4 regions of the Herbaspirillum lusitanum genome follow, and region 1 is predicted to be linked to each of the others. Evidence: predicted binding sites of a transcription regulator. Region 1 holds the regulator's gene; each other region holds the start of a gene.

Region 1 (7,524 bases):
GGCCGACGCCCAGGGCAAGCTGGTGGGCGCGCTGCATATCCACGACCTGACCCGCGCCAAGGTAATCTGATGACGGATCGATTCAGCAAGGCCAGCGCGGCCGCAATCGCCAACGCCCGGCAAGTCCGGCTGATGATTTTCGACGTCGACGGCGTGCTGACCGACGGCGGCCTGTATTACGGCCCGGAAGGCGAACCGGTCAAGCGCTTCAACGCGCTCGACGGCCACGGCATCAAGATGCTGCAGCAATTCGCAGGCATCGCCACGGCCATCATCACCGCGCGCCAATCGCCGATCGTCCTGCGCCGCGCCAAGGACCTGGGCATCGCCCATGTGTTCCAGGGCGTGCACGACAAGCGCGTCGCGTTTGCGCAGTTGCTGGAACAAACCGGTATCGCGATGTCTGCCTGCGGCTACCTGGGCGATGACGTGATCGATTTACCGGTGCTGACCAAGGTTGGCTTCACGGCCTGCGTCGTCAACGGCCATCACGACGTCAAACAACGCGCCGACTACATCACCGAGAGCGCCGGCGGCAACGGCGCAGCGCGCGAAGTCTGCGACTTCATCCTGACCGCGCAAGGCTATTACGAGGCGGCCCTGGCCGCTTACCTGGCATGAGCAACCGCAGCGGCGAACGCTCAGCGCAGCGCATCCGGCTGATCGTCATCCTGGTGGTGCTGACGGCGCTGGCGCTGGGCAGCTTCTGGGTGCTGCAAGTCATGCGGCGCAATACCGACGACACGCTGGCCGCGCGTCCGCGCAGCAAGCCGGATTATTACGTTGAAGATTTCAGTTACGTGAAGATGTCCGAGACCGGTCAGCCGCGCTACGACATCACCGGCAAGAAGATGGTGCATTTCCCGACCGACGATTCGTTCGAAGTGACCTTGCCCGTCATCACCAGCCTGACCAAGGAAAAGCCGCCGATGACCCTGCGTTCGCAGCGCGCCAGAATTGAAGACGACAACAGCAAGATCCACATGTATGACAACGTCAACGCCGATCGCTCTGCGTTCGGCACTGCCGAAGACATGCACCTGAAAACCGAATACCTTCTGTTGCTGCCCGATGAAGACATCGCCCGCACCGACAAGCCGGTGGAAATCACGATGGGGCAATCCATCATGACCGGCACCGGCATGATCGCCAACAACGCGACGCAGGAATTTCAATTGCTCCACAATGTGCGCGGCACGTACCAGCCGCGCTCACGTCCGTCCCGTTAGCCGTTAGCCCTCAGCCCCTATCGCCAATTGGCACAATCAAACGAGATACTTGCGCAGGATCCTATGAAAACGACATCCCTACTGCCGCTGTTTACCGTGCTTCTGATGAGCGTCGCCGGCATCGCCCGCGCCGAACGCGCCGACACGGAAAAGCCGACCCGCATCGAAGCCGAGCAAATGGTGTACGACGACGTCAAGCAGGTGAAGACCTTCACCGGCAACGTCGTGCTCACGCGCGGCACGCTGCTGATCAAGGCCGGCAAGGTGGTGCTGACCACCGACCCGGCCGGCTATGAATTCGCCATCCTGTACGCAGCGCCGGGCCAACTGGCGAGTTTCCGCCAGAAGCGCGACGGCGGTCCGAACCTCTGGATCGAAGGCCAGGCCGAACGCATCGAATACAGCGAGAAGACTGAAATCTCGAAACTGTTTACGCGTGCCCATATGCAGCGCATGGACGGCCCGCGCGTGACCGACGAGGTCAACGGCGAGTTCATCTCCTACGACAGCCGCGCCGAGTTTTATTCGGTCAACAACACCAACACCGGCGAAAGCAAACCCGGCGGCGGTCGCATCACCGCGATCATCCAGCCGCGCGTCGATTCTTCGAAGGGCCAATAACATGGCGATCAGTTCTCTGGTTGTACGCGGATTGCAAAAAAGCTACGGCGCGCGCCAGGTCGTGCGCGATGTCTCGCTCGAGGTCGCCAGCGGCGAAGTGGTCGGACTGCTCGGCCCCAACGGCGCCGGCAAGACCACCTCGTTCTACATGATTGTCGGCCTGGTGCCGTCCGACGGCGGCGAGATCGACCTCGACGGTTCGGCGATTTCGCGCTTGCCGATCCACGAGCGTGCGCAACTCGGCCTGTCCTATCTGCCGCAGGAAGCCTCGGTGTTCCGCAAGCTCAACGTGGAAGACAACATCCGCGCCGTGCTGGAACTGCGCAAGGAAGACGGCAAGTCGCTCAGCCGCGATGAAATCGAAGGCCGCCTCAACAGCCTGCTGCACGAATTGCAGATCGAGAAGCTGCGCGAAAGCCCGGCGTTGTCGCTGTCCGGCGGCGAACGCCGGCGCGTCGAGATCGCGCGCGCGCTGGCGACCGATCCACGCTTCGTGCTGCTCGACGAACCGTTCGCCGGTATCGATCCGATCGCCGTGATCGAGATCCAGCGCATCGTGCGCTTCCTCAAGGAACGCGGCATCGGCGTGCTGATCACCGACCACAACGTGCGCGAAACACTGGGCATCTGCGACCGCGCCTACATCATCAATCAGGGCACCGTGCTGGCCAGCGGCAGCCCCGACGACATCATCGCCGATGAATCCGTGCGCCGCGTGTATCTCGGCGAACACTTCCGCATGTAATCTGCACGCAATTTTTGCGGCCAACTGAAAACTGAATGAAACAATCCCTCCAGCTTCGCACCTCCCAGCATCTCGCATTGACGCCGCAGTTGCAGCAGTCGATCCGTTTGCTGCAGCTGTCGACACTGGAGCTGCATCAGGAACTGGAACAGATCCTGTCGGACAATCCACTGCTGGAACGCCTCGACGACGCGCTCGACAATTCCGTGCGGCTGCTGGCCGACGGCGCCCTCAGCAGCTCGCCTTCGGCGCAGGCCGAGCCGGTCGAGAACAGCGCGCCCAGCGCCGCGCCCGCTGAAGGCGAAGCCGGCGATCCGCAGGACAGCCCGGCCGGCGACGAGCATGCCGGCAGCGACGCCGACTGGAGCTTCGACGACGTCGCCCGCACCGGCAAGACGCCCGACGACGAAGACTCGCGCCCGCAACTCGAAGCGCACGACGTCACCTTGCGCGAACACTTGCAGGAGCAGACCCGCCTCACCGTACGCAGCCTGCGCGATCGCGCATTGATCGAGCTGATCGTCGATGCGATTGATGACCACGGTTATCTCGAAGAGCCGCTGGAAGAAATCCACGCACGCCTGCCCGAAGAACTGGAAATCGAACTTGACGAACTGACCATTGCGCTGAAGCTGCTGCAGAGTTTCGATCCGGCCGGCGTCGGCGCGCGCAGTGCTTCGGAATGCCTGGCGCTGCAGATCCGGCGCCTGCCGAAAGTTGCCTTTGTCACACGCCGGCTCGCGCTCACCATCGTCGAGGATTATCTGGCGCTGTTCGCCCAGCGCGATTTCAACAAGATCAAGAAGGCGCTCGGTTGCGACGATGAAGACCTGCGCGAGGCGCAAGCCGTGATCCGCCAGTGCCATCCGCATCCCGGCGCGGTGTTTGCCTCGGGCCGGTCCGACTACGTCGTGCCCGACGTGATTGTCAAAGCATCCAAGGACGGCTGGCAGGTTTTGCTCAACCATGACGTGATGCCGCGACTGCGCGTCAACGCCATGTACGCCAATGCGCTCAAGCAAACCAAGGGCGACGGATCGCTCGGTTCGCAGCTGCAGGAAGCCAAGTGGCTGATTAAAAATATGCGTCAGCGCTTCGACACGATTTTGCGTGTCGCCCAGGCAATTGTTGAGAGGCAACGCAACTTTTTTTCACATGGCGCAGTTGCCATGCGCCCCCTTGTGTTGCGCGAAATAGCTGATACACTAGGTCTACACGAGAGCACTATTTCTCGTGTAACGACTCAGAAGTACATGCTGACCCCGCATGGCATGTTTGAGTTGAAATACTTCTTCGGCAGCCACGTCGCAACAGAAACCGGAGGTGAAGCTTCCTCCACTGCGATACGGGCTCTCATCAAACAACTGATAGGAGCAGAAGACCCTAAGAACCCACTCTCTGATAGCAAGATTGCAGATATGTTGGCGGAACAGGGCATGGTGGTGGCGCGACGGACCGTCGCGAAATACCGCGAAGTGCTCAAAATCCCGCCGGTGAATCTCCGCAAATCTCTGTAAGTTTTTCTGAAGCAAAGCATCGTTGCTGTGTTCTGTTGAGTTCGGGTGTTTTGTTCTGGTGCTGCCTGCAAGCAACCGGACAATGCGTAAGAACCTCCAGCAATCTCACGATAGGAGTGCTGTATGAATCTGACCATTAGTGGCCATCACCTCGATTTGACCCCCGCCATCCGCGAGTACGTGCAAAACAAGCTGACGCGCATCAAGCGCCACTTTGACCATGTGATCGACATCAGTGTCATTCTCAGCGTAGACAAGCTGACCGAAAAAGAAAAACGCCAGAAAGCAGAAATAAACGTTCATATCAAGGGGAAAGACCTGCATGCCGAGAGCATTGCACACGACCTGTACGCCGCCATTGACATGCTGATCGACAAGCTGGATCGCCAGGTCATCAAGCACAAGGACCGCGTACAAAACCATCACTCGATGGCAAAACGCCTGCCGGAAGAACCGGTTTCCGCAACTGCCTCGTGATAGCCAACTAGCCGGCGGACTGGACCGGCAACAGAAAAAGGGCGCGCAAGCGCCCTTTCTTGTTTTCGCGGCATGACTTTATTGGTTTTTTTCAAACCCTTTCAAATATTCCAAGATCTTTTACGGAATATTTTCCGCCTGCCTCCCAAGCCTGTCTTGCAATCCCGCAAATCATTTACATGTTGGTCACAGCAGGCCAGAACATAAACCGCGCCGTGTTGCCTGAAAGACATTCCCTGCACAACGGCACTCTCCCAACGCACGCGCCCGCTTTTTCATATAATGGCGGCATTGCGAACTTTTTGAAGGTGTAGTCATGAGCGAAGTCCAATCCTGGATCAAGGAAACCGTTACCCAAAACCCCGTCGTGCTGTTCATGAAGGGCACGGCGCAATTCCCGCAATGCGGCTTCTCGGGCAAGGCGATCCAATTGCTCAAGGCCAGCGGCGCGGAAAACATCGTGACCGTCAACGTGCTGGAAAGCGCCGACGTGCGCCAGGGCATCAAGGAATACTCGAACTGGCCGACCATTCCCCAGCTGTACGTCAAGGGTGAATTCATCGGCGGCTCCGATATCCTGAGCGAAATGTACGAATCGGGCGAATTGCAAACCCTGTTCAAGGACTGATCTCCTGTCCATCGCTACAAATTCCACGCCGCCCCGCCAACGCCTGATCGTCGCCATCACCGGCGCGACCGGCGTGGCGTACGGCGTGCGGCTATTGGACGTGCTGCGCGAGGCGAATGTGGAAACCCATTTGCTGGTGTCCGAAGCCGGTGTGCTGAACCTGCACCAGGAACTCGACATGAGCCGCAAGGACGTCGAAGCGCTGGCCGATGTGGTCCATCCGGTGCGCGACGTCGGCGCCTCGATCGCCAGCGGTTCGTTCGCCTCGTCGGGGATGATCGTTGCGCCCTGTTCGATGAAGACGCTTGCCGCCATCGCCAACGGCCTGTCCGACAATCTCATCTCGCGCGCCGCCGACGTGGTCCTGAAAGAACGCCGCCGCCTGGTGCTGATGGTGCGTGAAACGCCGTTCAATCTGGCCCACCTGCGCAATATGACCAGCGTTACCGAAATGGGCGGCATCATCTTCCCGCCGCTGCCCGGCTTCTACCACCGCCCGCAATCGATCGCCGAAATGATCGATCACACGCTGGGCCGCGTGCTAGACCTCTACGACATTCCGCATGCGCTGACGCCGCGCTGGGCCGGTCTGAAAAATCAGCCGACATAAAAAAACGCTGCCTGAGGCAGCGTTTTTGTTTGCGGAAGAATATCTTAGCCGCGGCCGATGAAAGGCATCTTCGTCGCCATCACCGTCATGAACTGCACATTGGCATCCAGCGGCAGGCTGTCCATGTAGAGGATCGCCTTCGCCACATGGTCGGCATCCATGGTCGGCTCAACCTGGGTCGATCCATCGGCCTGCAAGGTGCCCTTCTTCATCAGCTCGGTCATGTCGGTCGAGGCATTGCCGATATCGATCTGGCCGCAGGCGATGTCGTAGCGGCGACCGTCCAGCGAAGTCGACTTGGTCAGGCCGGTGATCGCATGCTTGGTCGCGGTGTACGACACCGAGAACGGCCGCGGCGCGTGCGCCGAAATCGAACCGTTGTTGATGATGCGGCCGCCGCGCGGCGACTGTTCCTTCATGAGACGGAACGCCTCCTGGGTACACAGGAAAACGCCGGTCAGGTTGATGTCGACTGCCGACTTCCACTGCTCGTAGCTGAGTTCTTCCAGCGACATTGGCGGCGCGAAGATGCCGGCGTTGTTGAACAGCAGATCGAGGCGACCGAATTTCTCCCTGGTCTTGGCAAACAGGTTCTTCACCGAAGCCGGATCGCTGACGTCGGCCGGCACCACCAACGCATTGGCGCCGAACTCGCCAGCCGCCCTGACGGTTTCTTCCAGCGGCTGCTGGCGACGGCCGGCCAGCACGACGGCATAACCGTCACGCAGCAGGGCCAGCGAAATCTGTTTGCCGATGCCGGAACCGGCGCCGGTGACCAATGCGATTTTCTTCGGTGCTGCCATCTTCTGTGCTCCTCTGTTTTCCTGGAAATGGGATGTGCCGTGCGCGCCAGTAGGTGCGGCACGGTCTTGTCGAGCGTTTTACTATAGCAGCTGTCGCAGCGCGGGGAGATGAAGTATTTTCAGCTGAGCCGGAACCGGATCTTCCCTGATCGGCTATGCTTGCGCATTCAGACGGTTGGAATCCGCGAACTGTCAGCCCAGAACAAAGCCTTGCGTTGCAAGAAACTCATCAGCACATGCAGACACACGCCGATCGCCGACAGCACGAACAGCGTGGCGAACACGCCCGCGGTGTCGAGGTTGACGTTCATCTGCATGATGGCGTTGCCGAGTCCCTTGCGTGAGCCGAGGAACTCGCCGACGATGGCGCCGAGAATGCTGAAGATGATCGCGATGTTGAGTCCCGCGAAGATCATCGGCAGCGCGCCCGGCAGGCGGACCATCGTGAAAATCTGCCAGCGCGTCGCACGCAGCGAGCGCATCAGTTCCAGCCGCGCCGGATCGGTCGAGCGCAAGCCGCTGATGACGTTGACCAGGATCGGGAAGAACGCAATCGTCGCCGCGATGATGACCTTGGACGTCATGCCAAAACCGAACCACATGATGAACAGCGGCGCCACCGCAACCTTGGGCGTGGTCTGGATCGCGATCAGGTAGGGATACAAGGTCTTCTCGGCCAATGGAAATTGTGCGATCAGGCCGCCCAGCACGATGCCCAACAAGGCCGCCAGAAGGAAGCCGAGCATGGCTTCACCGAGCGTGTACAGCGCGTTGTCGAGATAGCTTGTATTGACCAGCGCCAGCGCGATATTGGACGGCGCCGGCATGATGTAGATGGGGATTTCAAAGCAGCGGATGATCGCCTCCCACACCACTACCACGGCGACAAATACC
Region 2 (7,524 bases), on a different contig from region 1:
CGGCGCCGACCTCACGCATGAACATGCGCACCGGCTCGACCTGATCACGGCGGCGAAATCCGTGCGCGTGTATTTTCCGGATCTGGAATTGACCTCGTCCGGAAATGCGTCACGCGCCAAGCGCACTGAAGAACGCCTGCAGCGCGCGATCGTTCAGTTGCAGCAGCGCACGCCGGCGCCAACCTACGGTTATCGCTGAACGCATACGGGCATATCGCGAATTAAATCTCGATATGTTTAGGTAATCTTCAGGTTTACCTGTATATTTAAATTTGCACTTACATCAAGTCGTCGTTATTGTTGGTCTCTTCTCTTGAGCTCGCTTGCGAGCCTCCTCTGTCGGACTCTCTTCGGTTACATCTTTCTTGGTCTCGGGTGCGCTTCGGGCGTTGTCCCTCATTTTTTTTCAAGGAAGTAATAACATGTCTACAAGTCAAACAGGTACGGTCAAGTGGTTCAACGATGCAAAGGGCTTCGGCTTCATCACGCCTGATCAAGGCGGCGACGATCTGTTCGCGCATTTCCAGGACATCCAATCGAACGGTTTCAAGAGCCTGGCCGAAAACCAGCGCGTCTCGTTCGAGCGCGGCACTGGTCCTAAGGGCGAAAAAGCCACCAATATCAAAGCGATCTAATCGCATGATGTAACGCGAAGACCAAGGTCTTCGCGACATCCAAGTCCGGGATTCACAAACTGACGGCACCATGCAGATAGCATGGGTCGTTGATGGAAAAATTCCCGGCACCGCAGTTTCTGCGGAATAACAAAGCTCGCTACGGCGGGCTTTGTTGCATTCAGGGCCGACATGTTTCAGCTATCATCGCCGCATGGGCGCGGGCAATGGCTACGCGACCTCCGCACCAGCTTCCTTGAGGAATGAGAGCGCGCCTGAAACCATTTTCCGGAATGCTGCTAGAATCAACTCATCGTTTTATTATTTGCATTCATCCTTCATGTTCATCGCCGCCCTGTCCTGCCTGTTGTCGCTCAGCCTGTATGTCCTGGCTGCGCAGACGCATGCGCGCGCAGCCGCAGCCGGTAAACAAAAGAAACAGTCGCTCATCTGACCGGGGCGCGCTGTCCTGTCAGGTGGGCTGACAGGATGGCCAACGCAGACCGGACACGTTCCCCTCGCTAGTTCTCCTTGCACCTGCCGACAGACATTCAACGGTCTGTAACGCAGTACATTTTCATGGAGAGCAGCAATGCGTTCTTTCGACGGTATCTGGATTCCCCTGGTCACGCCCTTCCACGACGGCAAGATCGATTTCCCCGCTTTGCAGGCGCTGGCGCGCAGCATGTTCGACGCCGGCGTGTCCGGCCTGGTCGCCTGCGGTTCGACCGCTGAGGCGGCCGCACTCGACGACGGTGAACAACTGACAGTGCTCGACGCCGTCCTCGATGCGGTGCCGGGCTGTCCGGTGGCGATGGGACTGGCCGGTAATCGTCCGGTTGCGATGCTTGAAAAGATGCAACAAATCCAGCAGCGCCCGATCGCGGGATTGCTGGTTCCGGCGCCGTATTACGTCCGCCCCTCGCAGGAAGGCTTGCGTGCGTTTTTCCTGGCGATGGCCGATGCTGCCGAGGTGCCGGTGATCGTCTACAACATCCCGTACCGCAGCGGTATCAACATCGACGCCGCCACCATTCTCGCGCTCGCCGACCATGAGCGCATCGCCGCCGTCAAGGATTGCGGCGGCAGCGCGGCGGCCACCATGGACCTGATCGCGCATGGCGGTTTGCAAATTCTGACGGGAGAAGACGAACAGATTTTCACCACGCTATGTCTCGGCGGCAGTGGCGCAATCACGGCAGCGGCGCACATCCGTCCCGACTTGTTCGTGCGCGTGGCGCAGCTGGTGCGCGCGCAACGCCTGGCCGAAGCACGCGAGCAATTCTATGAATTGCTGCCGCTGATCCGTCTGCTGTTCGCCGAGCCGAATCCCGCCATGATCAAGACGGCGTTGGCGATGATGGGCATGCTGCGCGACGAATTGCGCGCGCCGATGCTGTCCAGCTCGCCGGCGCTGCACGAGCGCTTGCGCCGCGAGCTGTCGCGGCTCGGTTGCCTGTAGGCGCCCGGCCAAGGCAAGCCCGCCACGGCGGGCCGCTGGCGATGCCCTGCTTGACATACGGACAACATCGCTGCTGAACGCGGCGCATTGTTCATTGTTACAAATCGCCAACATGAGGCAGCGAACCAAGTTTTGAAGGTCCCGTCATATCTCTATCGCACTGTGTCGAGGAGGTCATGTGGCAAACCTGGAATCGCATCAAGCACAACCAGCCCAACAACAAGCGCACCAACCGCGCTGGCGCATCGCCGATCTGGATTTCTCGCGCATCGATCTGCAACGCGTGCGTCACGATGAAAACACTTTCTATCTGGTGACCTGCGCCTCGTTCGTCGAAAGCGGCTCCGATCTGTATACCCACAACCTGGTCGACTTCTTCCATGACAATGAAAAAGTCGCGGCCTGGCTGCGCGAACAATGGGAAGTGGAAGAGTTGCAACACGGGGCGGCCTTGCGCGCTTACGTCGAGCACGTCTGGCCCGAATTCGACTGGCAACAAGCCTACGACAGCTTCCTCGCCGAGTACGCGGACTACTGCAAGGTCGAGCTGCTGGAGCCGACCAAGGCGCTGGAGATGGCCGCGCGCTGCGTGGTCGAGACCGGCACTGCGACCTATTACCGCGCATTGTCGCGCAGCGTGCAGGAGCCGGTGCTGCAGGAGCTGGCGGCGCGCATCTCCAACGATGAGGTCAATCACTACAAGCATTTCTATCAATACTTCCGCCAGTACCGCCGGCGCGAAGGCATCGGCCGCTCGCGCGTGCTCGGCACACTGAGTCGCCGCACGCTGGAAATGCGCAACGAAGACGCCGACTGCGCCATTCGCCATGCGCTCAAATTCCGCGATCCGGCACGCGCCGGCGACGTCGCTTATTTAAGAGAACTGAGCGCGCGCATGAATGCCACCGTGCGCACCAATTTGACGCCGGACATGGCCTTGAAGATGCTCATGCGCCCGCTGGAGCTGCCTCCCAAGGTGCAAACCTGGGTGCAATATCCTATCCGCCAACTGATGCACTACGTGTTTTTGCGCTAAAAACAAACACAAACCCTGCAATTTGCTCCGTTCTGGGGCGATTCTTCGTTTACCGCACCGCCACCATTTTTAGCATCACTAAAATGGTGCGATAGTGCGCGAGGGCTTCTGCAAAGCCGGAAAAATCACAAGAGATTGATCGGAACTCACTTCGTCAATAGGCGTGAGTGCGAGCTTGTCCTGTTTGGGATGAGATGCAAGGCGCGAATCGAGGTCAAGACTGGGCGTCTTGACCTCGATTCGCAACGCAGCAGATCGCCCAAACAGGCCGCTCCCTTCGGTTCTTCCCAGAGAGGGCGCTGGCCGCGTTGCACTCCTTGCGCGTAGCACCGCTACGCGACGCGTCGCGCGCCTTGCCAGCGCCCTCTCTGGGAAGAACGCATCTCACGCCTATTGACGAAGTGAGTTCCACTGTCATTGGCACGCATTCTGCTAAAGCAGGAAGGCAGTCAACAAACTCTCATTGATTCTTCTAACTGTAGGAGCACTTCATGTCACGTCGTACTATCCTAAAAGCAACAGCACTCGGCGCGTTCGCACTTGCAGCTTCTTCCTGGCTCCCTGCCGCATTCGCTGCGGACACCATCAAAGTCGGCATCCTGCATTCGTTGTCAGGCACCATGGCCATCTCCGAAACATCGCTCAAAGATGTGGCGCTGATGACGATTGATGAAATCAACGCCAATGGCGGCGTCAATGGCAAGAAACTTGAGCCCGTGATCGTTGACCCTGCATCCAACTGGCCTCTGTTCGCTGAAAAAGCGCGCCAGCTGATTTCGCAAGACAAGGTTTCCGTTGTGTTCGGCTGCTGGACTTCGGTCTCGCGCAAATCGGTGCTGCCGGTTTTCAAAGAATTGAACAGCCTGCTGTTCTACCCGGTCCAGTACGAAGGCGAAGAGTTGGAAAAGAATGTCTTCTACACCGGCGCAGCGCCTAACCAGCAAGCCATTCCTGCCACCGAATACCTGATGTCGAAAGAAGGCGGCGGCGCCAAGCGTTTCGTCCTGCTGGGCACCGACTACGTGTATCCACGCACCACCAACAAGATTCTGCGCGCCTTCCTGCACAGCAAGGGCGTGAAGGATTCCGACATCGACGAAGTCTACACGCCGTTCGGTCACTCCGATTACCAGACCATCGTCGCCAACATCAAGAAGTTCGCAGCCGGCGGCAAGACTGCAGTGATCTCGACCATCAACGGCGACTCCAACGTGCCGTTCTACAAGGAACTCGGCAATGCCGGCCTGAAGGCGACCGACGTGCCTGTCGTGGCGTTCTCGGTGGGTGAAGAAGAACTGCGCGGCGTCGACGCAAAACCGCTGGTCGGCCACCTGGCTGCCTGGAACTACTTCGAATCCGTGAAGAACCCGGTCAACACCGCCTTCATCAAGAAGTGGAAAGCCTACGCCAAGGCCAAGGGTCTGCCGAACGCCGACACCGTCGTGACCAACGATCCGATGGAAGCGACTTACGTCGGTATCTACATGTGGAAGCAAGCGGTTGAAAAAGCCAAGACCACCGACACCGACAAGGTGATCGCAGCGATGGGCGGCCAGACCTTCAAGGCGCCGTCCGGCTACACGCTGGAAATGGACAAGACCAACCATCACCTGCACAAACCAGTGATGATCGGCGAAATCAAGGCCGACGGTCAGTTCAACGTGGTCAACAAGACCAAGACCACCATCCGTGCGCAACCATGGAGCCCGTACATTCCGGGCAACGAGAGCAAGCAAAAGATGTAATGCAGGCGCTTGCCAAGTTTGGTTAGTTGAGCAGTTCCCGCCGCATGTTCCATGCAGCGGTTTGCAAGACCTTGCACCGGGCGTCCGACATCCCGCCCGGTGCAATCCATGCCGCATCCCTCATTGGAATGCATGCATGAATCTCAGATAAGCGTCGTGAGACCGACTTTCTTTCCGTCTTGCCTTGCCACCGAAAAGAACCATGAGACTTCTCCCCAAGATAATTGCGTCCGCCTTGCTGACAGGCTGGCTGTGCACCCAGGCGATCAGCGCGCATGCCGCGATCGATCCGGCGCTGCTCAAGCCGCTGGCCGGCGACGACCCTGACGCGCGCATCGCCGCCGTCACGCAGATTGCTGCGCTGGCCAATGCCGACGCGCAAAAGATCCTCAACGCCATCAACAGCGATGCGCTGTACGCCACGCCTGCCGGCGACGTGCTGATCATTGAAGACAGCGACGCCTTCAATCCTGCCACCGACAAGACTGGCCCGGCGCCTGACGACGCCGAAGGCATTACCGTCAACAACCGCCTGCGCGGCGTGGTCGAAGGCGCGCTATCGGGACTCAAACTGTTTTCGCCGGACCGCGCCGCGCGCCTGACCGCCGCGACCGAATTGCTGAAGACCGCCGACGCCGCACAAACCCCATTGATCAGCAAAGCGCTGGCGGCGGAAAAAGATCCGCAAATCCAGGAAGTGCTGAAGCAGGTCGTCGCCACCGCCAACCTGCATGCACCCGATGCAGCCACGCGCAAGGCCGCCGTCAAGGCCCTCGCAGAGACCACCAACGCCAGCCTGAAACCGGTGCTGGAACAAATGCTGGCCAAGAATCCCGACGGCAGCTACGTCGAACCCGATGAAGGCGTGCGCATTGAAGCCGTGCGCACCGTGTCGGCACTGGATCGCCATCTGACCATCACCGAGTTCGTCGGCAAACTGTTCTACGGCGTCTCACTGGGCAGCGTGTTGTTGCTGGCCGCGCTCGGGCTGGCGATCACCTTCGGCCTGATGGGCATCATCAACATGGCGCACGGCGAACTGCTGATGATCGGGGCGTACACGACTTATGTCTGCCAGCTGGTGTTCCGCAAATTCTTCCCCGGCGCAATCGACGCCTACATCGTGGTCGCGTTGCCGGCCGCCTTCATCGTCGCCGCTGCGGTGGGGATTGCACTGGAACGTCTTGTGATCCGCTGGCTCTACGGCCGTCCGCTGGAAACCTTGCTGTGCACCTGGGGTATCAGCCTGATGCTGATGCAGGCCGTGCGCTCCATCTTCGGCGCGCAGAACGTCGAGGTCGCCAACCCGAGCTGGATGTCGGGCGGCATCACGGTGCTGGGTTCGCTGGTGCTGTCGTACAACCGTATCGTGATCATCTTCTTCGCGCTGTTCGTGGTGTTCGCGGTGTGGCTGATCCTGAACAAGACGCGCCTCGGCCTGTTCGTGCGCGCCGTCACGCAAAACCGCCGCATGGCCGATTGCGTCGGCGTCTCGACCGGCAAGATCGACATGATGACCTTCGGCCTCGGCTGCGGCATCGCCGGTCTCGGCGGCGTCGCGCTGTCGCAGCTCGGCAACGTCGGCCCCGACCTCGGCCAGGGCTACATCGTCGACTCCTTCATGGTGGTGGTGCTGGGCGGCGTCGGCCAACTGGCGGGCACCGTGATCGCCGCGTTCGGCCTGGGCGAAGTGAACAAGTTCCTGGAACCGGTCGCCGGCGCCGTGCTGGCCAAGATCGCCATCCTCGTATTCATCATCGTGTTTATCCAAAAGCGCCCGCAAGGCCTGTTTGCACTGAAAGGCAGGAGCGTGGAATGAGTACCCTCAATCTCCCATTGAAACCTTCGCTGTTTTCGCGTCCGGCCTGGATAGCGATCGTGGTCTTCACCGTGATCCTCGGGCTGTTGCCGATCCTCAATCTGATCTTGCCGGCCGGCCATCCGCTGTCCATCTCCAGCTACACCATCGCGCTGATCGGCAAGTTCATGTGCTACGCGATGGCGGCGCTGGCGCTGGATCTGGTGTGGGGTTACACCGGCATCCTGTCGCTCGGCCACGGCGTGTTCTTCGCACTGGGCGGCTATGCGCACGGCATGTACCTGATGCGCGCCATCGGCCACGACGGCGTGTATCAGAGCGACCTGCCGGACTTCATGGTGTTCCTCAACTGGAAGGCCTATCCGTGGTACTGGTGGATGACCGAGCACTTCTGGTTCGCCATGCTGCTGGTGGTGCTGGTGCCAGGCGTGCTGGCCTTCGTGTTCGGTTACTTCGCCTTCCGTTCGCGCATCAAGGGCGTGTACTTCTCGATCATCACGCAAGCGATGACCTTCGCCTTCATGCTGCTGTTCTTCCGCAACGACACCGGCTTCGGCGGCAACAACGGCTTCACCGACTTCAAGCGCATCCTCGGCTACACCATCACGGCGCCGTCGACCAAGGCGGTGCTGTATCTGGTGACGCTGGCCTTCCTGCTCGGTTCGCTGCTGCTGTGCCGCGCCATCGTGACCTCGAAACTGGGCCGCGTGCTGCAGGGCGTACGCGACTCCGAATCGCGGCTGATGTTCATCGGCTACAACCCGCTGTGGTTCAAGCTGTTCGTGTGGACCTTGTCGGCGGTGCTGTGCGGCATTGCCGGCGCTCTTTATGTGCCGCAGGTCGGCATC
Region 3 (7,524 bases), on a different contig from region 1:
ACACAATGCCTGCTCCTTCGACGAACACGACACCGTGCTGGCGGCGCTCGAAAACGGCGACATCGCCCAGGCGCAGGAACACATGGCACACCATTTGCACTTGTGTGAAGACAGGGTCCGCCCCAGCGACGACGATCACTTCGATTTGCGATCGGTGCTGGGCAAGAGCACCTGAACACCGTCTTCTTCATTTCAAAAGAACACATGCAACACATACCAGCAGCAGGCAATTATCCGCGCGACCTGATCGGCTACGGCCGCAACGTCCCTCACGCCAACTGGCCGGGCCGCGCCCGGATCGCAGTGCAGTTTGTGCTGAACTATGAAGAAGGCGGCGAGAATTCCGTGCTGCACGGCGACCCGGCCTCGGAGCAATTCCTGTCTGAAATCATCGGCGCGGCCGCCTATCCGGCGCGCCACCTGTCGATGGAGTCGATCTATGAATACGGCTCGCGCGTCGGCGTCTGGCGCATCCTGCGCGAATTCGAAAAGCGCCGGCTGCCGCTCACGGTATTCGGCATCGCCATGGCGCTGCAACGCCATCCGGAAGTGACCCGGGCCTTCGTCGAACTGGGTCACGAGATCGCCTGCCACGGTCTGCGCTGGATCCACTATCAGAACATGGATATCGAGACCGAGCGTGAACACATGCGCGCCGCCGTCGAGATTTTCCGCGAGCTGACCGGCATGCATCCGCAAGGCTGGTACACCGGCCGCGATTCGCCCAATACACGCCGGCTGGTGGTCGAGCACGGCGGCTTCGCCTACGACTCCGATTACTATGGCGACGACCTGCCGTTCTGGACCCGGGTGGCGCTGGCCGACGGCAGCGAGCAAGCGCATCTGGTCGTGCCCTACACGCTCGACAGCAACGACATGCGCTTCGCCACGCCGCAGGGCTTCAACACCGGCGAGCAGTTCTTCCAATACCTGAAGGACAGCTTCGACGTACTGTACGCGGAGGGCGAGGAAGCCCCGAAGATGCTGTCGGTCGGCATGCATTGCCGCCTGCTCGGCCGGCCGGGCCGCTTTGCCGCGTTGCAGCGTTTCCTCGACTACGTGCAGTCGCATGAGCGCGTGTGGATCTGTCGCCGCATCGACATCGCCAACCATTGGCGCGAGCAGCATCCTTACGCCGGCTGAACGGATTTCCGGAGAATCAAAAAAGGCTGAACACCGCGTTCAGCCTTTTTACTTTCCTACGCCTGCCACCTGATCATTCGCCCTTGGCGCCTGCCTCGAACCACTTGCCCAACAGGGCCCGTTCGTCGTCGGTGATGTTGGTCATGTTCCCCAGCGGCATGGCCTTTTGCACCACGGCTTGCTGGTAGATCTGCTGCGCATGCTGCAACACGCCGTCCTTGCTGTCGAGCAGGATGCCCTTGCCCGGCACCGGCATCAGCGTCGGTTTGGCCGCGTGGCATTGGATGCAGCGCGTTTCGATTACTTGCTGCACTTGTGCGAAGGAGACGGCCGGCGCGTTTTGAGTCACTGCGGACGCAGGCTGCAGCGCCGACTTCGGCACGATCCACGCGGCCACGCCGGCCAGAATCACGACGGCCGCGGCCGGATACTGCCACTTGAACACGCTCTTGTGCCTGAGCACGAAGAACTGCCGGATCAGCACGCCGGCCAGCATGATCAGCAGCAGCACCAGCCAGTTGTTGCCGGCGCTGTAAGTCATGCTGTAGTGATTCGACAGCATCGCAAAGATCACCGGCAGCGTGAAGTACGTGTTGTGCACGCTGCGCTGCTTGCCGCGCTTGCCGTGGATGGGGTCCGGACTCTGTCCCGCACGCATCGACGCCACCATCTTGCGCTGGCCGGGGATGATCCAGAACAGCACGTTGGCGCTCATCACGGTGGCCAGCGAGGCGCCGGTCATGAGGAAGGCCGCGCGTCCCGAAAACACATGGCACGCCACCCAGACCGCAACGACGACATAGAGCGTGACCAGCACGCCGACCACGCGGTCGCCGCCCGGCTTGTCGCCGAACAGACGGCAGATGGCGTCATACACCAGCCAGCCCGCAATCAGGTAGGCCAGCGCCGCCAGCACCGCGGTAGTCGCGGTCATGTCGAGCACATGCTTGTCGACCAGGAAGGTGCCCGCATTGAACAGATACAGCACCGAGAACAGCGCGAAGCCGGACAGCCAGGTGCTGTACGACTCCCAGAAAAACCAGTGCAGGTTTTGCGGCAGCGTCTTCGGCGCCAGCAGGTATTTCTGCGGATTGTAGAAACCGCCGCCGTGCACCGCCCACAGCTCGCCGCCGACGCCCTTCCCGAGCAGCGCGGGATCGTCCGGCCGGGTCAGGCTGTTGTCGAGCCAGACGAAGTAGAACGATGAGCCGATCCAGGCGATCGCCGTGATGACGTGCAGCCAGCGCAGCAAGAGATTGAGCCAGTCGAAAATGTATGCTTCCATTGCGCCCCGCGTAGTGAGTCGATACCGGAATTGTTTATACCATTACTGACGTCGAAAAAAATGCCGGATCCAAGGACCCGGCACCGAAGGAACTGGGCATGCCGAAGTGACGCCCACATCGGCATGCCCGCAGAAACGCTTAGAAGTGGTATTCGGCGCGGATCATCGGCGTCTTGGCCAGGGAACCCGGGACGTTGTGCGGGTTGCCGAACTTGTTGCGCCAGTATTGATATTCCAGACCGACGCGGAAGGTGTTCTTGCCCATGCCCATAGGCATGCCGACGTCGTACATGATCTGGCCGTCGAAGTTCAGCTCGGGCGCAGTGCCGCCGCCGAATTCGTTCTTGCCCTTGGCGGCGATGTAGTTCACGTAGCCTTCAAAGGCGAAACCGCTGGTGCCGAACGGGATACCCCAGGCGGCGTTCAGCATTGGATGCGTGTCATAGGAGTAACGGCTGCTCATGCGCACGCCGTTGTTGAGCGGCTGATTGCTTTCCCACAGCGCCAGCAGGCTGATGTTGAGGAAGCCCGGAACATCCAGCATCACCGTCGGACCGGCAACGATCATGCGCTTGCGCGAGCTGTAGCCGGGATCGTTTTTAGTGTTCCAGTCAAAACCTGCGGTCAAGCCAAAACCCCGCGCAGGGCCGAAAGAGAGATCCTTGCCGGCGACCTTGCCGATATCCAGCGTATGGCGATAAACAATATAGGCTTCTTGCGATTCGGCGTCTTTGCTATCCGACATCAGCAAATCGACGTTCAGGTAGTTGGTGCCGTATTTGTAGCCGCTGGCATGCGTAAAGTTGACGATTTTTTTCGCGATGTCTTGCGAATTGAACGGCTCGGCAAATTGCGTACCGTAGCGAATACCGATCGAATTGTCGGCCCATTCGGCGGCGTTGGCCGACATGCTGCCCATGGCCGACACAGCCAGCGCTGCGGTAGTCAAGCACATCCCCATTGCACTCTTCTTCATACGTTTTCTCCCTTTGCGTTTCATTGAAAAATAAATCCGGATCCCATCGCTCGTCACGGAGGTAACGCGCGCTCCTTCATTTGCTCACCCATGTCCAACTGGTCTGGCATCGCACCCGGCAAACACCGATGCGCAATCCGCCGGGTCCATCAATGCAAACGCCATGCCAGCCGAAAACAAGACGGCGAAAAACTGTCGACAATGCGGCCGCGGACGCGACAGCCAGGCAAAAAATGAACCCGGAGAAGAAGACGTCCCCGCAGCGGCCGGAGTCGCTGCACAGAGTGGAAAACAGCCCGCCCCGGCATGCCCTTGAGATGGTTGCAACGGAAGATTGTCGACAAAATATAGAACGACAGTACTAAACCTGTTTATCGACAAACACCGCTGTTTACAAGGCTTACGGGGGCGTAAGAATACTGTTTTTAGTGCAGCTCTTGCTAGAGCGGTGCAGCAAAGCACCAAATTGTCGCAAATGAAATTTTGGATTGTCGACAAAATAAAGCCCGGCCGCGGGCCGGCCGCAGCGCTGCCTTCGCTGTCGCTGCCGTGCGAGGTTCTTGGCACAGTAAATGCTTTTCAACGAGACATCGTTTGTACATCGTTTGTAGAAGCCTGATAACAAAATCGAAGCGCATTGGCGACATCTCTTCACCTGTGCCTCAATCCACCGACCAACTGAGTCATCCACTGAATAACCAACGGGAAGCCCGCCATGCACGCCAACAAGCTCTTCAAGTTCACCGCCGCCCTGCTGCTCAGCGCCGCCTGTTCGGCCTCTTTTGCGCAGGAAACCAAGATCAAGTTCCAGCTCGACTGGCGCTTTGAAGGTCCGTCGGCGCTGTTCCTGGTGGCCAAGTCCAAGGGTTATTTCGCGCAGGAGAAACTGGACGTCGTCATCGACGCCGGCAGCGGCTCCGGCAACGCCGTCAATCGCGTGGCGTCGGGCACTTACGACATGGGCTTTGCCGACATGGCGGCGCTGATGGAATTCACCGCCAACAACCCGGGTTCGCCGGGCAAGCCGATGGCCGTGATGATGGTCTACAACGACACGCCCGCAGCGATTTTCTCGCTCAAGAAAACCGGCATCAAGACGCCGGCCGACCTGACCGGCAAGAAGCTGGGCTCGCCGGTGTTCGACGCCGGCCGCCGCGGCTATCCGATCTTCGCCAAGGCCAACGGCCTGGACGCCTCCAAGGCCAATTGGATCAGCATGGATCCGCCGCTGCGTGAAACCATGCTGGCGCGCGGCGACGTCGACGCCATCACCGGCTTCTATTTCACCTCGCTGCTGAACCTGAACGCGCGCGGCATCAAGGATGCGGACATCAACGTGATGATGTACCCCGACTACGGCGTCAAGCTGTACGGCAACGCCATCATCGCCAATGAAAGCCTGATGAAGACCAATCCGGAAGCGCTCAGGGGTTTCCTGCGCGCCTTCGCCAAGGCCACCAAGGACGTGCTGGCCGATCCCGAAGCCGCCATCAAGGTGCTCAAGGAACGCGACGGCCTGATCGACGCGAAGCTGGAACTGCGCCGCCTCAAGCTGGCCATCTCCAGCGCCATCGCCACGCCGCACGCCAAGGCCGAAGGTTACGGCCAGGTGTTCCTGCCGCGCCTGACGCTGATGGCCTCGCAAGTGTCGGATGCCTACGGCACCAAGACCCGCGTCAATGCGGAAAAGATCTGGACCCCGGCTTACCTGCCATCCAAAGAACTGCTCAACGTGTTCGGGAAATGACATTGCACGCCGACACTATTGAAGCAGCTGTGGACGCTTCGGCCGACACTTTCGTCGACTTCCGCCGCGTCTTCCTGTCCTACGACGGCTCCGACGAATTCGCGGTCGAAGACATTTCCCTGCAAACCAAACAGGGAGAATTCATCGCCATCGTCGGCCCGTCCGGCTGCGGCAAGTCGACCTTCATGAAGCTGGCGACCGGCCTGAAACGTCCCACGCGCGGCAGCATCTCCATCGCCGGCGCCGACGTCACCGGTCCGCTCAAATTCGTCGGCATGGCCTTCCAGGCGCCGACGCTGCTGCCGTGGCGCACCACGCTCGACAACGTGCTGCTGCCGCTGGAAATCGTCGAGCCGTATCGGCGCGACTTCAAGAAGAACAAGGCGCAGTACGCCGAGCGTGCGCTCAAGTTGCTCAAGACGGTCGGCCTCGACGGCTATGCCGACAAGTTCCCGTGGGAACTGTCGGGCGGCATGCAGCAACGCGCGTCGATCTGCCGCGCACTGATCCACGAACCGAGGATGCTGCTGCTGGACGAACCGTTCGGCGCGCTCGACGCCTTCACGCGCGAAGAGCTGTGGTGCGTGCTGCGCGACCTGTGGACCGAGCGCAAATTCAACGTCATCCTGGTGACCCACGATCTGCGCGAAGCCGCCTTCCTGGCCGACACCATTTATGTGATGAGCAAACGCCCCGGCCGCATCGTGGCGCGCAAGGAAAATCCGCTGCCGCGTCCGCGCGAACTGGAGCTCACCTACACCGATCCCTTCAACGCCCTGGTGCACGAGTTGCGCGAGCATATCGGCCGCGTCAGAAATACTTAAGCCGAGGCGACCATGAAAAAAACTTCTTCCCTGAACCAGGCCGCGCGCACGATGGCGCCGTGGATATTGCTGCTGGCGATCCTGGTGGTCTGGCAAATCGTCTGCAGCGCGCTGGACGTGTCCGAGTTCATCTTCCCGAGCCCGATGGCGATCATCGAGGCCATGATCGAATTCGCCGGTCCGATTGCGCATCACGCACTGTCGACTTTCTGGGTCACCATGGTGGGCTTCGCCATCGCGGTCGCGGTCGGCGTGTCGCTGGGCTTCCTGATCGGCTCGTCGCCGCTGCTGTATGCCGCAGCCTATCCATTGATGACGGCGTTCAATGCACTGCCCAAAGCCGCCTTCGTGCCGGTGCTGGTGGTGTGGTTCGGCATCGGCGCCGGCCCGGCGATCCTGACGGCTTTCCTGATTTCCTTCTTCCCGATCATGGTCAACATCGCCACCGGTCTGGCGACCCTGGAGCCGGAACTGGAAGACGTGCTGCGCGTACTCGGCGCCAAACGCATGGACATCCTGCTCAAGGTCGGCATGCCGCGCTCGCTGCCGTATTTCTTCGCGTCGTTGAAGGTCGCCATCACGCTGGCTTTCGTCGGCTCGACCGTATCGGAGATGAACGCCTCCAACGAAGGCATCGGCTACCTGCTGGTCTCGGCCGGCTCGTCGATGAAGATGCCGCTGGCCTTTGCCGGGCTGGTTGTCATCGGCGCGATGGCGATGGCCATGTACGAGCTGTTCGCGATCATCGAAAAACGCACCACGCGCTGGGCGCATCGGGGTCGCGACGGCGGCAACCGCGCGTGATATTTTTGCAATTTCTCCGATTGTCGACAATCCGGCTTATTTGGCTATGGTAAATTCCGCAGATCATTTGAATAACCTGAAACGCGCGCCACGCCGCGCCGTTTCTGCTAGGGGAAAACCGTGACCGCAACGTCGCCTGCGCGCCTGCAAATAGCGCATATCCGCAAGACCTATCCGGGAGTGCTGGCCAACGACGACATCAACCTGAGCGTCGCGCCCGGCGAGATCCATGCCGTGCTCGGCGAGAACGGCGCCGGCAAGTCGACCCTGATGAAGATCATCTTCGGCACCGTCAAGCCCGACGCCGGCGAAATCTACTGGAACGGCGCACTGGCGCACATCGCCAATCCGCAGATCGCGCGCAAGCTCGGCATCGCCATGGTGTTCCAGCACTTCTCGCTGTTCGACACGCTGACCGTGGCGGAAAACATCGCGCTCGGCCTCGACGCCGACACCGACATGCAGGACCTGGTCGCGCGCATCCGCCAGACCGGCGAAAAATACGGCCTCGAGCTGGAACCGAATCGCCACGTCCACACGCTCTCGGTGGGCGAACGCCAGCGCGTGGAAATCGTGCGCGCGCTGCTCACCAATCCGCAATTGCTGATCCTCGACGAACCGACTTCGGTGCTGACGCCGCAGGCGGTCGAGAAACTGTTCGTCACGCTGCGCCTGCTGGCCGACGAAGGCTGCAGCATCCTCTACATCAGCCACAAGCTCGACGAGATCCGCGCGCTGTGCCACA
Region 4 (7,524 bases), on a different contig from region 1:
GCTCAAGCTGAAATTTAAGCTGAAACTTAAGATGAAAAAATCCCGCTTCCCTGACCCAAAGCCAAGGAAGCGGGAGTGCGGGCGCAAGGATTTACTTTTCCAGCGGCACCGTCAACGGCTTGCCGTCCTGCACCAGCGACCAGACCAGCAACTTCGCCGGTTTGGTGGCGCTGGCGTTGCGCGACACCAGGTGCGGCGTGTCCGGCGCTTCATACCAGGACTCGCCCGCCTTGTAAGTCACCGGCGCGCCGCCCTGCAGCTGGGAGACCACTTCGCCTTCCAGCACGTAGGCGAAGATCGAGCCGGGATGGCGATGCGCCACCGAGCTTTGGCCGGGACCGTAGGCGACGACCGCCATGACGCCGCTTTTGCCGGGCGCATCGGACAGGGCCTGATGCTGCAAAGGCGTGACGACTTCATCGCCATGTTTGCCGTCGTGGGCGCCGGCGCTGGCCACCATGGCCAGCAAAACGATTAGAAGCGCGCTTTTCGCTGTAGAAATGAATCGCATGTCAGGCTCCTTGTCCGTCGCTGTTTCAGGCGACCGGCATCTTGCGGAAGCCGATGGCGAAACGGTTCCAGGCATTGATGGTATTGATGGCCAGGGTCAGGTTGACCAGTTCGGCATCGGTGAACTGGGCGCGCGCCAGGGCATAGTCCTCGTCGGGAGCGCCGGTTTGCGAGATCAGGGTCAGCGATTCGCTCCAGGCCAGGGCGGCGCGCTCGCGCTCGGTGAAGAACGGGGTTTCGCGCCAGACCGGCACGGCGTACAGGCGGCGTTCGGTCTCGCCGGCCTTGCGGGCGTCGGCGGTGTGCATGTCGACGCAGAAGGCGCAACCGTTGATCAGCGACACGCGCAGGCGGACCAGTTCCAGCAGGGAGGTTTCGAGGCCGAGCTTGCCGACCACGTTTTCGAGGGCGATCATGCCCTTCAGGACTTCAGGGGATGCTTTGTAGAAATCGACGCGTTGTTCCATGGCGATGCTCCTTGGTAAGTTAAGTAAATTAAATCAGTCAGTGAAATCGTTGTGGCCGGTGTGTGTTTGCTTGGCCAGTGACGTCATCATAAGGAGACCACTCCCGGTCGCGGATAACCAATTCCTCGAAAAAACAGGAGACCACTTTCGATCGCCCGGCTAGAATCGCCGAGGAAGCATAAGCAGCAACAAGCAGCAACAAGCCGCAACCAGCAGCGAACAACAAACAAAAACACAGCAGGGAGCAGCCCGCATGGAATTGCACATCGTCATCGAAGGCAGCAAGGATCTGGCCGGGCAGGTTTATCGCCAGCTGCGCGACGCCATACAAAGCGGCCGCCTGGCGCCGGGAGAACAGGTGCCGCCGTCGCGTCTGTTGGCAATACAACTGGGCCTGTCGCGCAAGACCGTATCGGAAGCCTATAGCCGCCTGACGCTGGACAAGCTGCTGGTGGGCCGGACCGGCAGCGGCACCTTCGTCAATGCGCCGCCCGAGCCGAAATCCAAGCCGAAACGTTTTGAAAGCGGCGACCTCGCCTCCGGCAAACTGATCGCGCATTGGCTCGATCAGTCGTTCCCGCTGCTGATGCGGCATGTCGGTCCGGAAACGCGCTCGCAATACGATTTCATGGGCGGTATTCCGGTGCGCAGGCAATTCCCGCAGGAAGAGTGGCGTCAATGCGTGCTGTATGGCTTGCGCCAGATCAGCGAATCGTGCGGTTTCTATGCCGAGACCGAAGGCTTGCCGGCGTTGCGTGAAGCGATCGCACGCCACGTCTCGTTCTCGCGCGGTGTGCAATGTACGGCCGCCGACGTGCTGGTGACCAACGGCGCGCAGCAGGCGCTGGACCTGATTGCGCGGGTGCTGGTGGAGCCGGGCAGCGTGGTGGCGGTGGAGGATCCCGGCTACCCGCCGGCGCGCATGCTGTTCTCGGCGCAAGGAGCCCGGGTGGAGAGCGTGCCGGTGGACGGCGAAGGGATGCAGGTCGATCTGATTCCGGACGGCACGCGGCTGATCTACGCGACGCCGGCGCATCAGTTCCCGCTCGGCATGCCGATGAGTCCGGCGCGGCGTGCGGCCTTGCTGGCGCGTGCGCGTGAATTGCGGGCCATCGTCATCGAAGACGACTACGACAGCGAGTTCCGCTATGAAGGCCGGCCGATGGATTCGCTGCAAAGCATGGACCAGGATGGGCTGGTGGCCTTTGTCGGCACATTTTCCAAGTCGATGAACCCGGAGTTGCGCGTCGGCTACGTGATTGCACCGCCCTCGATTTTGCGCGCCATGACCGTGGTCAAGGGCCTGTCGGACTGGCATACGCCGACCATGACCCAATGGGCGATGGCCAGGTTCATCGACGAAGGCTATCTGCAAAAGCATATCCGACGCTGCCACGGCATCTATGTCGCGCGGCGCGAAAAGCTGCATGCCGCGCTCAACGGCACGCTCAAACCCTGGATGTGCGCGGTGCCGACCACCGCCGGCTTCCACCTGGCGGCGCGGATGACGGCCAAGGTCGACATGACGCAACTGCTGCGGCTGGCGCGCCGGGTCGACGTCGCACTGTACACGCTGGACGAGTTCTATTACCGGGTCAAGCCCGAGCCCGCGCTGTTCTTCGGCTATGGCGCCATCGAGTCGCTCGACATCGAGACGGCGCTGGGACGCGTGAAGACGATCCTGGAAGAACTTGGCAATTGAGCGGCAGTTAAGCAGCAACTGAGCAGCAACTACGCAGCCGACACTTCAGGCCCTGCTCAGACCTTTTCGATCATCGGATAAAAATCGCGGTCCTCGCGCTGCATGCGGTCGAACAGGACTTTCAGCACCTTGTTGGCTTCACTGCGGAAACCGCCCGGATCGGCAGCAACGTGGCCGGCGTCATTCCATTTGCGCGCAAATTCGCCATAGGCTTCGGCGATGTGCGTCATTTCATGCTGGTATTGCTTGCCCATCATGGCCAGGCGCGGATTATTGGCCTCCTGCAAGGCGGGATAGAGGAATTTGTCCTCGATCGACAGGTGGAGCTTGATGACCGAGCTCATCTTGATCACTTGTGCAGCGATGTCGGCGGCGTGTTCGGCGATGCCCAGATGGGAAAACTCCTTGAGCTTGCGGATGTTGTCGAAGATGACGCTGTGCTGGTGTTTGTATTTGTCGATGTCCATGGGTTGTCTTTCATACCTCATCAATTCTGAAAATCGCGCCGGACAGCATGCAGTCCGGCGCAAAACGATTTATCCAGCGTCAATCCAGCGAAGAAGCCGGGCCGAAGAACTCGTAACGGGCCTGGGCCGCCGGAACGCCCAGCTCGTGCAGATGGCGCTTGACGGCCTTCATGAAGGACTTGGGACCGACGAAATAGGCGTCCACGTCCATCGACTCAGGCAGCCAGCGGGACAGCTTGTCGCGGTCGAGGTAGCCGGTCGCATGCGGGGCCGGGTCTTGTTCGCGCGTTTGTTCGTAGCAGAAGAAATGCTGCAACTGCGGATGTTCCTGCGCCAGGTCGGCGATCTTCTTGCCGAAGGCGTGCACGCCGCCGTGGCGCGCCGCATGGATGAACACCACCGGGCGCTTGCCCGGCAGCGCCGCGTCCAGCATCGCCAGCATCGGCGTGATGCCGACGCCGCCGCTGATCAGCACCAACGGGCGCTCGCTTTGCGTCAGGGTGAATTCGCCCGACGGCGGCATCAGGTCGATCTGCTTGCCGACGGTCATGTGGTCGTGCAGGAAGTTGGAAACCTTGCCGTTCGGCTCGCGCTTGACGCTGATGCGGTACATCTTGCTGTTCGGCGCGGCCGAGAGCGAGTACTGGCGGCGCATTTCTTCGCCGTCGACGGTGACGCACAGGCCGATGTACTGGCCCGGGTGGTATTCCAGGATGGCCTTGCCGTCTTCCGGCGCGAAGTAGAAGGAGGTGATTTCGTCGCTCTCGTCGACGCGGCGCACCACGACAAACTTGCGCAGGCCGCGCCAGCCGCCGTCGGCCTTTTCGGTAGCCTGATAGATGCCTTCCTCGGCGCCGATCAGGATCTCGGCCAATTGGCCATAGGCGGCGCCCCAGGCTTCGATGACCTGGTCGGTGGCGATTTCCGCGCCCAGCACTTCACGGATGGCGCGCAGCAGGCAGTCGCCGACCATCGGATAATGTTCGGGCTGGATCTGCAGGGCGACGTGCTTGTTGATGATGGTGGTGACCAGGCCGCCCAGTTGTTCGAGCTGGTCGATATGGCGCGCGTACATCAGCACGCCGTTGGCCAATGCGCGTTGCTGATCGCCGCTGCCTTGATGGGCTTTGTTGAACAGCGGGATGACTTGCGGGTAGTCGCGCATGAGCATCTTGTAGAAGTGCGTGGTCAGCGCTTCGCCGCCGCTTTCGAGCAGGGGGACGGTGGATTTGACGATGGCGCGGTGGACGTCGGAGAGCATGGCGATACCTTTCAGGGTTGAACAAGTGGGACCGAGGTCAAGAATCCTCGTTTTTTGCATCTTCTTATCCCTTCTTAATCAAACTCCATGCCAGACTAAAAATCTTTTATAATCAGTCACTTAAAAAATGACCGAGTCGAATCGACCCGAGTCATAACGACTCATAAGGGTAAAAATGACTCCTAAGCTCATGCTGGACGCATTGATTCCGCTGATGGCCGATCTGTCCAGGGAATTACACGACAGCGAGCGCTATCGCCGTCTGCTGGACACGTTGCGGATGCTGTTTCCCTGCGACGCCGCCGCCTTGTTGCGGCTCGACGGCGAGGTACTGGTGCCGCTGGCGATCAACGGGCTGAGCAGCGACACACTCGGCCGGCGCTTCCGCGTGAGCGAACATCCGCGCTTTCGCGTGCTGTTGTCGAACGTGCCGCCGACGCGTTTCCCTGCCAACTCGTCCTTGCCCGATCCTTACGACGGCTTGGTCGAAGCGCATTCGGGCGAACTTCATGTGCACGATTGCATGGGCTGCCAGATCAGCATGAACGGCCGGCCCTGGGGTTTGCTGACGCTGGACGCGCTCGGTCCCGGACGCTTCGATTCGGTCGACACTGCCTCCTTGCAAGCCTTCGCCAGCCTGGCGGCGGCCACCGTCAACGTCGCCGAACGCATCCATAACCTTGCCGAGACCAGTGAGCAGGAACGCCAGCGCGCCGAAGCCTACCGGCTCGCCGCCAACCAGAGCCGGCGCGAGCTGATCGGCCAGAGCCCGGCGCACAAGCGCATGATGAAAGAGGTGCGGCTGGCCGGTCCGAGCAACATGACGGTGCTGATTACGGGGGAAACCGGCACCGGCAAGGAGCTGGTCGCCAACGCCATCCACGCCGCCTCGCCGCGTGCGCGCAAGCCCATCATCAGCCTCAACTGCGCCGCCTTGCCAGAAACCCTGGTCGAGAGCGAGCTGTTCGGCCACGTCCGGGGCGCGTTTTCCGGTGCGGTCAGCGACCGGCGCGGCAAGTTCGAGCTGGCCGACGGCGGCACCTTGTTCCTCGACGAGGTGGGAGAGTTGTCGCTGACGGTGCAAGCCAAGTTGCTGCGCGCGCTGCAGAGTGGGCAGATCCAGCGCGTCGGTTCGGACGAGGAGCATAAAGTGGACGTGCGCGTGATCGCCGCCACCAATCGCGATCTCGAGGAAGAAGTGCGGCTGGGCCGCTATCGGTCCGACTTTTACCATCGCCTCAGCGTCTACCCGCTGGCGGTGCCGCCGTTGCGCGAGCGCGGTCACGACATCTTGCTGATCAGCGGATTCTTCCTGGAAGAAAACCGTTTCCGGCTGGGTTTGCTGAGTCTGCGCCTGGCCACCGATGCCCAGGAAGTGCTGCTCAATTACCGCTGGCCTGGCAATGTACGCGAACTGGAACACGTGATTGCGCGCACCGCGCTCAAGGCGCTCGGCAAGCATCCCGAACGGCCGCGCATCCTGACGCTGGCGGCCGAGGATTTCGATCTGTCCAATGAGAAGGCGAACGCGCTGTCATCGCACGAGGGATTGCATGAGCAGCAAGTCCAGACCGAGCTCGACCTGCAGAACGCCAGCGGCCTGCGCGACGCCGTGAGCGCCTACGAACGGCGCCTGGTCAGCGCCTGCCTGGCGCGCAACGGCGGCAACGTCGCCTCGGCCGCGCGCGAACTGGGTGTCGACCGCGCCAATCTCAACCGGATGGCGAAGCGGCTCGGGCTGAAGTAGCGCCGATCACGTCAAAACTGTTCCCACGAGCCTGCGTCGTCGTGCGCAGGCGCTTCGCTGGCGATGGTTTTTTTCACCGCAGCAGTCTTGGATGCGGTCTTGACGTTTGTTTTGGCAGGCAGAGACGCCGGCTCGGGCGTGATGTTCACGGTGCGCTTGGGCGCTGTGGCCGTGTGTGTCTGGCCTTGCGGCAAGGCATGGCGATCCAGCTTGAATACGCTGACGATCTGTGACAGGTTGCTTGCCTGTTCCTGAAGCGACTGGGCCGCGGCAGCGGCTTCCTCCACCAGCGCAGCGTTCTGTTGCGTCACTTCATCCATCTGGGTAATCGCGCGGTTGATCTCATCGAGGCCGACGCTTTGCTCATGGCTGGCAGCGGTGATTTCACCGACGATGTCGGTCACGCGTTTGACGCTGCTGACCACTTCGTCCATGGTCGAACCGGCTTGTGCGACCAGCTTGCTGCCGATACCGACCGTGGTGACGGAGTCGTCGATCAACTGCTTGATTTCCTTCGCGGCGGCGGAAGAGCGTTGCGCCAGGCTGCGCACTTCGGAGGCGACCACGGCAAAGCCACGGCCTTGCTCGCCGGCGCGCGCGGCTTCCACGGCAGCATTGAGCGCCAGAATATTGGTCTGGAAGGCAATGCCGTCAATCACGCTGATGATATCGACGATCTTGCGTGAAGATTCGTTGATCGAACCCATGGTATCGACCACCTGACCGACCACGTTGCCGCCCTGGATGGCGACTGCGGAGGCGGACGCCGCCAGCTGGTTGGCCTGGCGTGCATTGTCGGCGTTCTGCTTGACGGTTGACGTCATCTCTTCCATGGCGGAGGCGGTTTCTTCGAGCGAGCCGGCCTGCTGCTCGGTGCGCGAGGACAGGTCCATGTTGCCGGTGGCGATTTCGCTTGATGCGGTCGCGATCGTGTCGGTGCCCGTGCGTACGCTGCTGACGATGCGCAGCAGGTTGTCGTTCATCTGCTTGAGCGCACCGAGCAACTGGCCGGTTTCGTCTTCGCTGTTTTGTTGGATATCGGCCGTCAGGTCGCCGTCGGCAACCTGGCGGGCGATCTTGACGGCTTGCGTCAGCGGCCGCGAGATGATGCGCGCCACCATGATTGCCAACGTCATCGCCGCAATGATGCACAAGGCCAGCATGGCGATGATCCACAGCCGCCCGTTATGGTAAGTGTCATCGGCCAGCTTGTTCGATATGTCCGAGCCACGCTCATTGACAGCGCTCAATTTGTCGAGGATCTCGATCGCCTTGCGATAGCTTTTGGTCGATTCGCCCTTCATGAGGGTGCGTGCCTCGGCGTTCTTGTTGTCGCGCGACAGGGCGATGATCCTGGGATGTTCGGCGAC

Evidence for each region. The regulator sigma-54, encoded in region 1, starts transcription at its own class of promoters, with help from an activator protein. The targets are predictions, from matches to a motif close to TGGCANGNAANCTGCTTT.
Region 2: the regulator sigma-54 is predicted to act here: its motif matches at 3,531-3,548, upstream of urtA (urea ABC transporter substrate-binding protein).
Region 3: the regulator sigma-54 is predicted to act here: its motif matches at 3,556-3,573, upstream of DXT88_RS15095 (outer envelope protein).
Region 4: the regulator sigma-54 is predicted to act here: its motif matches at 4,483-4,500, upstream of hmpA (NO-inducible flavohemoprotein).

Annotation. Positions count from the first base shown of each region.
Region 1 covers NZ_QXFG01000003.1:195,959-203,482, reverse strand. Annotated here, with positions in the region: gene DXT88_RS02205 (KpsF/GutQ family sugar-phosphate isomerase) at 1-70, shown strand, start outside; gene DXT88_RS02200 (KdsC family phosphatase) at 70-621, shown strand; gene lptC (LPS export ABC transporter periplasmic protein LptC) at 618-1,229, shown strand; gene lptA (lipopolysaccharide transport periplasmic protein LptA) at 1,293-1,850, shown strand; gene lptB (LPS export ABC transporter ATP-binding protein) at 1,852-2,595, shown strand; gene DXT88_RS02180 (RNA polymerase factor sigma-54) at 2,631-4,112, shown strand; gene hpf (ribosome hibernation-promoting factor, HPF/YfiA family) at 4,236-4,589, shown strand; gene grxD (Grx4 family monothiol glutaredoxin) at 4,906-5,217, shown strand; gene DXT88_RS02165 (UbiX family flavin prenyltransferase) at 5,228-5,827, shown strand; gene DXT88_RS02160 (SDR family oxidoreductase) at 5,872-6,630, opposite strand; gene DXT88_RS02155 (ABC transporter permease) at 6,798-7,524, opposite strand, start outside.
Region 2 covers NZ_QXFG01000014.1:163,922-171,445, forward strand. Annotated here, with positions in the region: gene DXT88_RS20240 (hypothetical protein) at 1-199, shown strand, start outside; gene DXT88_RS20245 (cold-shock protein) at 423-635, shown strand; gene DXT88_RS20250 (hypothetical protein) at 829-1,068, shown strand; gene dapA (4-hydroxy-tetrahydrodipicolinate synthase) at 1,207-2,076, shown strand; gene DXT88_RS20260 (ferritin-like domain-containing protein) at 2,264-3,112, shown strand; gene urtA (urea ABC transporter substrate-binding protein) at 3,604-4,857, shown strand; gene urtB (urea ABC transporter permease subunit UrtB) at 5,060-6,676, shown strand; gene urtC (urea ABC transporter permease subunit UrtC) at 6,673-7,524, shown strand, end outside.
Region 3 covers NZ_QXFG01000010.1:65,434-72,957, forward strand. Annotated here, with positions in the region: gene DXT88_RS15080 (GntR family transcriptional regulator) at 1-175, shown strand, start outside; gene puuE (allantoinase PuuE) at 205-1,143, shown strand; gene DXT88_RS15090 (urate hydroxylase PuuD) at 1,217-2,428, opposite strand; gene DXT88_RS15095 (outer envelope protein) at 2,568-3,404, opposite strand; gene DXT88_RS15100 (ABC transporter substrate-binding protein) at 4,120-5,151, shown strand; gene DXT88_RS15105 (ABC transporter ATP-binding protein) at 5,148-5,975, shown strand; gene DXT88_RS15110 (ABC transporter permease) at 5,988-6,779, shown strand; gene DXT88_RS15115 (ABC transporter ATP-binding protein) at 6,900-7,524, shown strand, end outside.
Region 4 covers NZ_QXFG01000008.1:661,087-668,610, forward strand. Annotated here, with positions in the region: gene DXT88_RS11485 (cupin domain-containing protein) at 92-511, opposite strand; gene DXT88_RS11490 (carboxymuconolactone decarboxylase family protein) at 537-977, opposite strand; gene pdxR (MocR-like pyridoxine biosynthesis transcription factor PdxR) at 1,231-2,679, shown strand; gene DXT88_RS11500 (hemerythrin domain-containing protein) at 2,736-3,146, opposite strand; gene hmpA (NO-inducible flavohemoprotein) at 3,226-4,407, opposite strand; gene norR (nitric oxide reductase transcriptional regulator NorR) at 4,583-6,154, shown strand; gene DXT88_RS11515 (methyl-accepting chemotaxis protein) at 6,166-7,524, opposite strand, start outside.